Regions from separate parts of the Priestia sp. 179-F W1.4 NHS genome, predicted to be linked through region 1. Evidence: a T-box and tRNA genes for the amino acid it is inferred to sense, from the RefSeq annotation. Region 1 holds a T-box; the other holds one or more tRNA genes.
The links. The T-box of region 1 lies ahead of thrS (threonine--tRNA ligase). A T-box ahead of a tRNA ligase gene usually reads a tRNA of that ligase, here a tRNA-Thr.
Positions count from the first base shown of each region.

Region 2: it encodes a tRNA-Thr, which carries the amino acid that the T-box ahead of thrS (threonine--tRNA ligase) is inferred to sense. The anticodon was not compared.

Region 1 covers NZ_JBIQFF010000016.1:3,245-8,970, forward strand. Annotated here, with positions in the region: gene thrS (threonine--tRNA ligase) at 412-2,337, opposite strand; T-box leader at 2,389-2,615, opposite strand; T-box leader at 2,654-2,881, opposite strand; gene ACH0CI_RS26230 (MFS transporter) at 2,972-4,186, opposite strand; gene ACH0CI_RS26235 (MarR family transcriptional regulator) at 4,260-4,745, opposite strand; gene ACH0CI_RS26240 (tRNA-dependent cyclodipeptide synthase) at 5,014-5,726, shown strand, end outside.
Region 2 covers NZ_JBIQFF010000001.1:960,115-965,840, forward strand. Annotated here, with positions in the region: gene ACH0CI_RS04905 (TetR/AcrR family transcriptional regulator) at 1-904, opposite strand, end outside; gene ACH0CI_RS04910 (DHA2 family efflux MFS transporter permease subunit) at 1,170-2,693, shown strand; gene ACH0CI_RS04915 (aromatic ring-hydroxylating dioxygenase subunit alpha) at 2,726-3,778, opposite strand; tRNA gene ACH0CI_RS04920 (tRNA-Thr) at 3,988-4,060, shown strand; gene ACH0CI_RS04925 (ABC transporter ATP-binding protein) at 4,326-5,276, shown strand; gene ACH0CI_RS04930 (ABC transporter permease/substrate-binding protein) at 5,276-5,726, shown strand, end outside.

The DNA.
Region 1 (5,726 bases):
AACGAACTCCTTCCAATCCATAGCTATATACATTCGCTAACCTTATAAAACTTTTATGCGAATATATAATTGAACGTTCATAAAAGTGTATACACTTATGAAAACGTTCGTAATTTGTTTTTAAATTAAAACGAACTATAAAAGTGATAGGTTTCATATAAAAAAACACACAGTCCGTAAAGGTATACTTTTACGGACTATAAAATTTTTTATTCTATTTAATAAGTAGAGAAACGTCCTCAAAGGAGATCTTTAATTTTAAATAGAGCAAGAATAATTAATGCGAATTTCAGCGTTTTAAATTTTTTTATTTTTACTATCATCAATCCTTCAAGATCCTGCTATCATAAAAATTGTTATTGAAAAAAAAGAAGGTTCCTTGTCGAATGTTAAGGAACCTTCTTTTTTTCATTATCTAAGTTTCTTTTCAACAATTTCATCCTGAAGTTTTTCAATAAAGCTATCTAAATTGAAAGTTTCAGACTTTTCCTCACCGTGTTTTCGTACATTTACGGAGTTGCTTTCCATTTCCTTATCTCCTAATACCAAAATATAAGGAACCTTCGCCACTTGAGCTTCTCGAATCTTATATCCGAGCTTTTGTTCTCGAGTATCTAATTCTACTCGAATCCCTTTCTTTCCTAGAGCTTCTTTAATCTCTTGTGCATATTCCTGATGAACCTTTAGGGAAACTGGAATAACCTTTACCTGTACAGGTGCCAACCATGTTGGGAAGACACCTCCAAAGTGCTCAATTAAAATGCCAAAGAAACGGTCAAGAGATCCAAAAATAGCACGGTGAATGACAACCGGACGCTGTTTTTCGTTCTTTTCATTAATATAATTTAAATCAAATTTTTCTGGAAGCTGGAAGTCTAATTGAATTGTTGCACATTGATGACTTCTTTTTAAAGCATCCTTAATATGAAAATCGATTTTAGGACCATAAAATGCTCCGTCGCCTTCATTAACTTTATAGTTGAAGTTCAAACTTTTTAATACGTTTTCTAAAGAACTTTCAGCAAGTTCCCATAAGCTATCCTCTCCCATTGAGTCTTCTGGTCGAGTTGAAAGTTCAATACTATATTCAAAACCAAATGTTTTGTAGATATAATCCACTAATTCAATGACCGATTTAATTTCACTTTCAATTTGTTCAGGAGTAACAAAGATATGAGCATCGTCCTGACAAAACGTACGTACTCTTAATAATCCATTTAGAGCCCCACTGAATTCGTGACGGTGAACTTGACCGAATTCTCCCATTCGAATGGGTAAATCTCTATAGGAATGGAGCTTATTTTTAAAGATAAGCATATGACCAGGACAGTTCATGGGCTTTAGTGCAAATTTAGCATTATCCACTTCTGAAAAATACATATTATCCTTATAATGATCCCAGTGACCAGACTTTTCCCATAATTGTTGATTCATCATAAAAGGAGTACGTACTTCCTCATAATGATGCTTTTCTTGAACGGATCGCAGGAACTGCTCCAGCTGATTTTTAACCATTTGTCCTTTAGCTAAATAAAAAGGCATTCCTGGTGCTTCATCAGAAAACATAAATAATTCTAGTTCATTTCCCAATTTTCGATGGTCTCTTTTAGCTGCTTCTTCTAGAAACATTACATACTCATTTAACTGTTTTTGAGAACGAAAAGCCACGCCATATACACGTTGTAACATTTGGTTATCGCTGTTACCTCTCCAGTATGCCCCTGATACTTTTGTTAATTTAAACGCCTTAACCATTCCAGTAGAAGGAAGATGTGGGCCTCGACATAAATCGAAAAATTCCCCTTGTTTATAAATCGTAACTGTTTCATTCATAGGGATATCACGTAATAATTCGAGTTTCAACTCGTCGTTTATCTCGCTAAATATTCTTTCAGCTTCACTGCGTGTCACTTCAGTACGTTCAATAGGATGATTTTCATTAATAATTTTCTTCATTTCATGTTCAAGTTGTAGTAACTCATTAGAAGCAATCGTTGTAGAAAGATCCATATCGTAATAAAATCCATCTTCAATAACTGGTCCTACACCTAATTTTACACTCTTATGTACTCTTTTTACTGCCTGAGCAAGTATGTGAGCTGTTGTATGCCTCATAATTTCCAGACCTTCTTCAGAATCTACTGTTAAGATTTCAATTTCTGCATCTTGATTAATAGATCGATGCAAGTCATATAATTCTCCATTTACTTTACCGGCAACGGCTTTCTTCTTTAGGCTAGAACTAATCGATTCTGCAATAGCATGTAATGTAATACCTTTTGAAAATTCTTTCTCATTTCCATCTAAAAAGCGAATTTGAATTAAATCTTTACTCATGATAACCTCTCCTATTTAAATAAAGTCAAAAAAAAACATACTCATCCCTAAGTAAGGGACGAGTATGTTTTCACACGTGGTACCACCCAAATTCCCATCAATATAAATATATCGATGGCTCTGGTGCTGTAACGTCGCAAACGTTATTAATTACTACTAGTTCACTAATAAAGCTCCAAGGTGGTAAATTATTTCTCTTTCTTAAGGGCTCACAGCCAAAGACCCTATTCTCTGCAAAGAAGTATAAAAATAATTCATGTCCTTTTCGTTGCTTATCTATTTATTTTTGAACATAAAAAACCGCACTCATCCCTCTAACAGGGACGAGTGCGGTCGTGGTACCACCCTAATTTTATAAAACACTAAAAGTGTTATATTCTCAAAAAGATAACGGATTTCCCGATTGAGGTTACTCTATCTACATATTTCCCCACAATAGCTCCAAGGTGGTAAATTATTTCTCTTTCTTAAGGGCTCACAGCCAAAGGCCCTATTCTCTGTAAAGAAATATAAAAATAATTCGTGTCCTTTTCAACGCTCAACATGTTCATTTCCAATAAATAGAATTATAATTTATATTATTTGTAAATGTCAATACTTAATTCTAAATATGTAATTAATTAGATATTTTCATTTAAAAAGATGGCTTATTGGTACGGCTATTTTTATCTATATTTTTTGTGTTGTACACTAGTAAATATCCAAAGATACTTATAATACCAAACATAACACCGAACATTGTGAACATTATTTCACTTCTCAAAACTCCTAGTAATGTACCTGACACAAGAGGGCCTATAGACATACCGATATATCTCACAAAGTTAAATACTCCCATAGCACTAGCTCGATTTTGCTCAAATTGATGAGTCAATATAGTTGCATAGGAAGGTGTTAAAATACCAATTCCCATCCCATAAATGAATAGGCTTAGTGACATAAGGGATAAGGAAGCAGTATGTGTGAGTCCAAATCCTATAATACTAAAAGCGATTAAAAAATTAGTAAAGGTAAATACATTTATAAGAGAAATCTTCTTTTGAATGTATTTGAATAATAGGCTTCCGGCTATAAGGCTTAGCGTCATAGGAAGATAAAGCAAGCCAACAAGTTTTAGGTTTAGATGGTAGTGGTCTGTTAATAAAACGGGGAGATAAACCAGGATAGAAAAGTAAATCAAAAAGTTCAAGAAGCTTAATGACAACAATACACTTCCCATCTTATCCTTCGCCATTACAAGGTAAAAATGAAGACCGTTCCTCTTGCTTGTCTTGTGCTTTTTCTGGTCTTTAGGAAAAAACAACATATTGATAATAAGTAAAAGAATAGATATACCCACTAATGACCAGAAAACACCATCATAATTGTATCGGTCTCCTATAAATCCTCCTAAAATAGGAGCTACTGCAGGAGCAATAGATAACAAGGTTTGATAAGTTCCCATAGCACTACCACGTTCTTCCCCATCAAAAAGATCCGTTATTGTAGCAGCTGCAATCAATGGAATGGCTGCGGTTCCGAGGGCTTGCAAAGATCGAAAAACAAGAAACAATGTAAAGTTACTCGTAACAGCACACCCAATACTAGCCAACACTGTAAGTATGAGATTAGGGAGAAGAATAAGACGACTTCCTTTAAAGTCAAGAATAGTCCCGTAGACTATTTGCATAATAGCTGTAATAAAGATGAACAATGAAACAGTTAAATTAACTAATGTTGTGCTTACATCAAATGAATCCTTAATTAACGGAATAATAGGCGAATAAATATTTTGATTTAAAGATGCAAAAAATGCACTTATACAAACGACGTATAAGATAAAAATAGGTTTTGTATTTGTATGTCCCATATAAATCTCCTACCTTGTAAATAAGTTTTTCCATATAAAAGTATGTTTGACATTCTAAAAGCACCTAATGTGTCTATTCTTGTCTTAATTTATTAATCATAGTTTCAAGGAACTCTAATATAATTTTTTGTTTGTCATCAGAGAAATCATCAATTAAATCATAAAATTGTCGTTTCCTTCTGCTATGTAGTTTTTCGTGAAGTTCGAAAACTTGTTTTCCTTTTGCTGTTAACTTAAAGTAGACCTCTTTTTTATTGTCTGCCAATTGGAATCTTTTAATTAACTCATCTTTCGTTAACGTTCGGGTAATTTTCGTGATATTTGCTTTAGATAAATTCATCCTAGTCGCAATCCCTATGTTATTTATAGGTCCATTATTTCCAATGCATTCAATCACGTGGATGCTGCTCATGTTACTGGGTAATGTTCCTATTTCGTTCAGTTCTTTTTCATCAAGATAATCAAAAAAAGTTTGGGAAACTGAATCAGCTTTTTGTTCGTTCAGGTGTAATAATTGCAAATAATTTTCGTATATTAACTGTTTAGATAATAGAGACATATTAGTTCCTTACCTTTCTAATGTATAAATAATTAATGTTCACCAGTAAACATTATACTACTAATAAGCTATTAAATGAATGTAAAATCTCTATTTTATACAATAAAATCAGATTTCATAGTAATTAAAACCTACTATATTTGCAGAAAAAACGCTTATAAATTTACAAAATAAAGAAAAAACATTGACTTTTACAAATATTTGGATTTAAAATAGTTTTTGTTTACTAGTGAACATTAATCGTTTAATCATAGGAGTTGAAATAGCTATGTCACAAATTCTTTTAGAAAAAATAGCTAAGCCTTTATTTGCTATTGAACCCTTATCACAAAATTGCCAGAGAATTTTTGAAAGAAGAAACCACATATTAATCGGAATTAGCCCCTTTAACAGTAGATTTTCAGAAGAATATATTTATCGACTAATTGAGTGGAGCATTAAAGAGTTTAAGGATGTCTCTGTTCTCTTAGCTGGAAATGAGGCCGCAAACCTTTTAGAAGCTTTAGGAACTTCTAGGGTGAAAGCTGAGCGTAAAGTGAGAAAAGAAGTAAACAGAAATCGTCGATTTGCCGAAAGAGCTCTCAAAGCTCATGGTGGTAACCCTGAAGCTATTTATACATTTTCAGACTTTCTTACTCAACCGGTATATTGTGATATGCGCACTAAGATTGAAGAAAGTTTTTTACATCAACCAAACTTTCAAAATGCTTGTTTAGAAATGTCACATGCAGCAATTGTAGGAAGAGCATCTGGAACAAATATGGATATTTCAGTTATTACTTCAGAAATGTTACATAATGCTGTGCAATATGTTTTGGCTGAACTGCCGTTCTTTATTGGAGCACCTAACATCTTGGGTATTCAAGAAACTGTACTTGCTTACCATAAACCTTGGAAACTAGGTGAACAAATAAAAGATGAGCAATTTTCAATTAGAATGCAACAAAATCAAGGATATATAACTGTCGATGAAATTCATTA
Region 2 (5,726 bases), on a different contig from region 1:
TTGATTGAAGTTCACTCACATACTGATCAATCATCGTTTGCAGTTCCTCTAGGTTCGTTTTACTGTTGTTAACAGGCAGCTGCTTTAATGAATGCAGGGCACTATCCACAACAAACTTGCGTGGATTCGATTGTTTAAACATCTCTTCTTCAATAAAACTAATAAGCTCTGTGCATTTTTGACGTTCGAATTCATCCGTAAATTGTTTGTGAGCTTGCTTTTTTAAATCGATAAGTGCTGCGGAAATGTCCTGTTCTATTTGATTTTTAGTATTTGGGCAAGATGGAAGCCATTCTTTGATCGTTTGCGGATCGAGCAAAATGTCTCCTGAACTTGCTACTTCGTCTACAAGAGGAAGCAGACGCTTAACGCTGTAAGTTATAATCTCATGGGGATCAGTCTTTGTACCATTGACCATAAAATTATAGTGAAAGTTGCGGTGAAGCATGCCAAGAAACATAATTGCACAATCTAGCAGATAAGGTTTCTTTTCTTGTCCAAATAAATCAATAAACCGTTTGTAGAACCAGTTTACTTCAATGAACTGGGTTTTTTTTATGTATGCTTTTAAATCAGGATCATTAGAAACAAATACTTCTTCAAGTAACGTAAAAAATTTATGTTTGTGATGGTTTTTCATCTGCGCATCGATCTGTTTAATAAATACATCTACATCGGTCAGACTTTTACCAACCAGCAGCTGATTGCGCTCTTGTTCAATTGTTGTATGAAGCCAGGTAAAAACAGCGATTAACAATTCATTTTTTGAAGAAAAATAGTTGTAGAATGTTCCTTTTGAAATGCCGCTATAATCAATGATGTCTTGAATGGATGTAGCTTGAAATCCCTTTTCAACGAAGAGATGGTGTGCATTTTTTACAACTTGCTGTTTTCGATTATTCATTATTATCACCTAAATGTAAAATTAGACTCATGGTCCAACTTCATGATACATGATTTAAAGCGTTTACACAAATGTTCTTTTCAGAAAACTGAACGATATCACGACAATTTATTGGTATAAAAGGATTATAGGACTAAAAAAGTTGAGAAAATAAAGAACGTGAACGTAAGATTTTTCACTTGCATAAATTGGACTCACAGTATAATATACTCTATGTAGAACACGTGTCTAAAAAAATGAACCTAAAGTATAAGGAGGTACAATAATGAGTCGATCGATAAATCAAATGGAAAAGCCGCCTTATGGCATAATTGCTATTTTGTTAATTGGCGCTTTTATCTCATTATTGAATGAAACGTTATTAAATGTGGCGCTGCCGTCTATTATGAAAGACTTAGATGTGACAACGTCAACTGTCCAGTGGCTTTCTACTGGTTATATGTTAGTGAATGGTATTATGATTCCAACTACCGCTTTTTTAATTCAGCGCTATTCTGTCAGAGGCTTATTTTTAACGGCGATGACTTTATTTACAGCAGGAACAATACTTGCAGGTGCTTCGCCCGTATTTTCTGTGTTGTTAACCGCTCGTATTATTCAAGCGTCAGGCGCAGCTATTATGATGCCGCTTTTAATGAACGTATTGCTCACAAGTTTTCCATTAGAAAAACGCGGAGCTGCGATGGGGATTTTCGGTTTAGTTATGATTTTTGCTCCGGCAATTGGTCCTACATTATCAGGATGGCTAATTGAACACTATGAGTGGAGAATGCTGTTCCACCTTGTTACGCCAATCGCAGCCATTGTATTAATAGGCGCTTTCTTCCTATTAAAAGACAAAAAAGAAAAAGTGGAAATCAATTTGGATTTTTTATCCCTTTTGCTATCTACAATTGGATTTGGCGGACTTCTATACGGGTTTAGCTCAGCAGGGGATAAAGGCTGGGATTCTGTGGAAGTATACGGTACCATTATCGTAGGAGCTGTGGCTCTGATTTTATTTATTACACGTCAGTTCAAGCTTAAAACACCGATGCTTGAATTCCGCATTTTTAAATATCCAATGTTTGCTTTATCATCAACGATTTCGATGGTGATCACAATGGCATTATTCTCAGCCATGCTGCTAATGCCAATTTATGTTCAAACGGTACGGGGCATTTCTCCTCTTCATTCAGGATTACTAATGCTTCCAGGTGCGCTGCTAATGGGTGTGATGTCACCGATTACCGGAAAATTATTTGATAAATTCGGAGCGCGTGCATTGGCTGTAACGGGTCTAACGATTACAGCCGTTACGACGTATTTCTTCAGTAACTTAGAGCTTGATACGACCTATACAACGCTCATTACGCTTTACACGCTTCGTATGTTCGGAATGTCTATGGTGATGATGCCGGTTATGACAAACGGATTAAATCAGCTTCCGCAGCGTTTTAATCCGCATGGTACTGCGATGAACAATACGCTTCAACAAGTATCGGGAGCCATTGGTTCGGCTCTTTTAGTAACGGTGATGTCAAACCGTACAGCTACTCATGCAAAAGAGCTCGCTCAAGATGCAATGAGCGGAGCAGGAGCAGCTAATGCAACCGCAGCCGGGGCAGCTCAAATGAAAGAACAGATTGGGATGCAGGCAATGGTACAAGGGATTAACGATGCGTTTGCTGTCTCAGTAGTCCTAGTGGTGGTTGCCTTAATTCTTTCATTCTTCATGAAACGCGCAACGCCGGCAAGTGAAGATGAAGTGATAAAGGAAACAGCAGCACGTGAGCAGTTTGCTAAATAAAAAAATCCCCGCTGAGACAGCGGGGATTTTTTTTAGCTTGTATATCTAAAGCTTAAGCCCATTTTCTTTAATAATTTCCTGTAACCGATGGACGTTTGATCAGCCATAATATGCGCTTCCATCTGCAGGTCTAAAGGCAAGTCTTCAGGTTTTTGGTTTTCAACCATTTCACGGTCTTCGTCAAAGACGCGAAGGTTAAAGTCATACACACCTTCAACGGGAGAATCTTTGTCAAAGTTTCGAGCGATTGGCGCGAATAAACGTGTTTCGCGGGCTGAAATAGGAGAGACTGCATTCATAATCCACAGCTCTGCGCCTTCTGGGAAGTATACTTTTAGCGTAGCTGTAAACGGGGGATAAACATCAAAGACGCGAAGCCATTTAAAATCAGGTGGATTTAAATGCTGCTGTTCTTTGGAATAATTGCTCACGGTGCTCGTATATTCTACATGAAGCCCATAGTCTGTATCGCTTACTTTATATTTAGGCACAAAGGCGTTGTTTCGATCACCAAATGTGTCTGTGTGAACCCAAGCAAAATGAGCTACGTCTAAAAAGCCTTCCATTTGACGACCGGCTGAACCCATGATATCAAAGCTCGGACAAACAATTTGCTGAAAATCAGGGTCCTCCCACGCATCGAAATAAGGCAGGTTATCTTGTTCTCCTGTCAGGGACGTCCACACTAATCCATATCGTTCAATAACTGGATAGACGGCCATACAGAGACGGGGAGAAATGTTGGCGTCAGGGTGAGCTGGAATTGACGTGCATGCGCCGTCCGTTGCGTAGCGGAAGCCGTGGTAAGGACAGACAATTTCATCATCTTCCACCCAGCCCATGCTAAGCGGGGTGCCTCGGTGAACGCATAAATCACGTGCCGCTACAACTTTGTGTGTGGTGCGGTATAAAACTAGATTTACATCTAGTAATTTTACGGACGTTGGTTTTTCTGTTACATCACTGCAGCGTGCGACGGGGTACCAATACTTAGCAAGCGTCGTCCAATCTTCCAGGCTGAACGTGCAGTCTCTTGGGTAGGGAGTTGCCGTTTTTGATTTTGTCATGGTTGGTTGTTGTTCCATCTATTTTCTTCCCTTCTTTTGTAAGCTATTTTACTAAGGGTAATATAAAAAAAGAAAATTCACACAATTTATGTAAGAAGTTCTAACATGAAATATGGAACTTTGTAGAAAGTGCGAATTTCAGAAGACGCAAATTAGAGAATATACCAATAAAAAAATTTAAAAAGCGCTTCCTAAATAAATTTAAACGTGATATAATTTTCCAAGACGCTGGTGTAGCTCAGTAGGTAGAGCACTTGCATGGTAAGCAAGAGGTCGCAGGTTCGATCCCTGTCGCTAGCATACTCAAAAACCTTCTTTCTTGTTGAAAGAAGGTTTTTTTATTTGGATTGGCTTTAAATTTATTCTCCGAATTATTCTTCCCCGCCTTGTGAAAACTTTAACAGTTTGATAGCCTTATTAGGAGGCTGTTAGAAAACATGTATATCTTTTCCACTATGTCTTATGAATCATATTTAGAAATATTCTTAAAAGAATGTTTATTACCTCTAAGTATTGGGTACACGAAACTAGGGGTTAAATTTCAACAGGGAGTGTGAACGATAATTTGATTACGTTTAAGAATGTGTCAAAGCAATATCCAGACGGTACGACCGCCGTGAAAAATATTAATCTAGAAATAAAAGAAGGAGAGTTTTTCGTTTTAATTGGTCCGAGTGGATGTGGAAAAACAACCACCTTAAAAATGATTAACCGTCTTCATGATATTACCGAAGGAGAACTATACATAAAAGATAAGCTCGTATCGGACCACAACATACATGAGCTACGCTGGAACATTGGTTATGTGCTACAGCAGATTGCTCTTTTTCCTCATATGACCATTGCTGAGAATATAGCCATTGTACCGGAGATGAAGCATTGGAAGAAAAACAAAATCAAAACGCGTATTGATGAACTGCTTACCTTGGTAGGACTAGACCCAAAGCAATATCGAAACCGAAAGCCGTCTGAGCTCTCAGGTGGCCAGCAGCAACGTGTAGGTGTAGCACGTGCCCTCGCAGCTGATCCTCCCGTTATTTTAATGGACGAACCCTTTAGTGCCCTCGATCCGTTAAGCCGCGAACAGCTTCAACAAGATGTTATTAGCTTAAAAGAAAAAATCAAAAAAACATTTGTGTTTGTTACGCATGATATGAGCGAAGCCATGACGCTTGGAGATCGTATCTGCCTGATGAAAGATGGGGAAATTGTTCAAGTTGGCACCCCGGAGGAATTCATTCAAAAGCCTAAAAATGAGTTTGTGAAAACATTTATTGGAAATCAAGGAAATACTTTATTTGAGACATTGGATATGTTTGTCAAAGAAAGTGAACAGCCAGACGTAGAACCTACCGAAGAGCTAGCTTCAACCGCCACTGTTCAGCAGGCAATGGACGCCCTTTACGACCATGAAGCAATAGCTGTGAAAAAAGGGAGCAAACGCATTGGCGTTGTAACGCGCAAAACTCTATTAGCGTTTCTTTCTGATAAAACGAAAGAAGGAGGAACGCTGTAATGAATGCACTAAGCGCATTATTAGATCAACGAGGAGATGCCCTGTTTCAAGCTCTTCTTGAACACATTCAAATTTCACTACTGGCTCTTGTGATCGCCGTATTAATTTCAGTGCCGCTTGGACTGTACTTAACGAGGCATGACCGCATTGCTGAACCGATCATTGGCGTAACAGCCGTACTGCAAACCATTCCTTCACTCGCTTTATTAGGATTACTGATTCCTCTTGTCGGAATTGGAACCTTTCCCGCGGTTATTGCACTGTTTTTATATTCGCTTCTTCCTATTGTACGAAATACATATACCGGAATTAAAGAAGTGGACCCATCTTTAATTGAAGCATCCAAAGCCATGGGGATGAACTCGTGGAGACGATTAATCAAAGTAGAACTTCCTCTAGCGCTTCCTGTCATTATGGCCGGAATTCGCACAGCGATGGTACTCATTATTG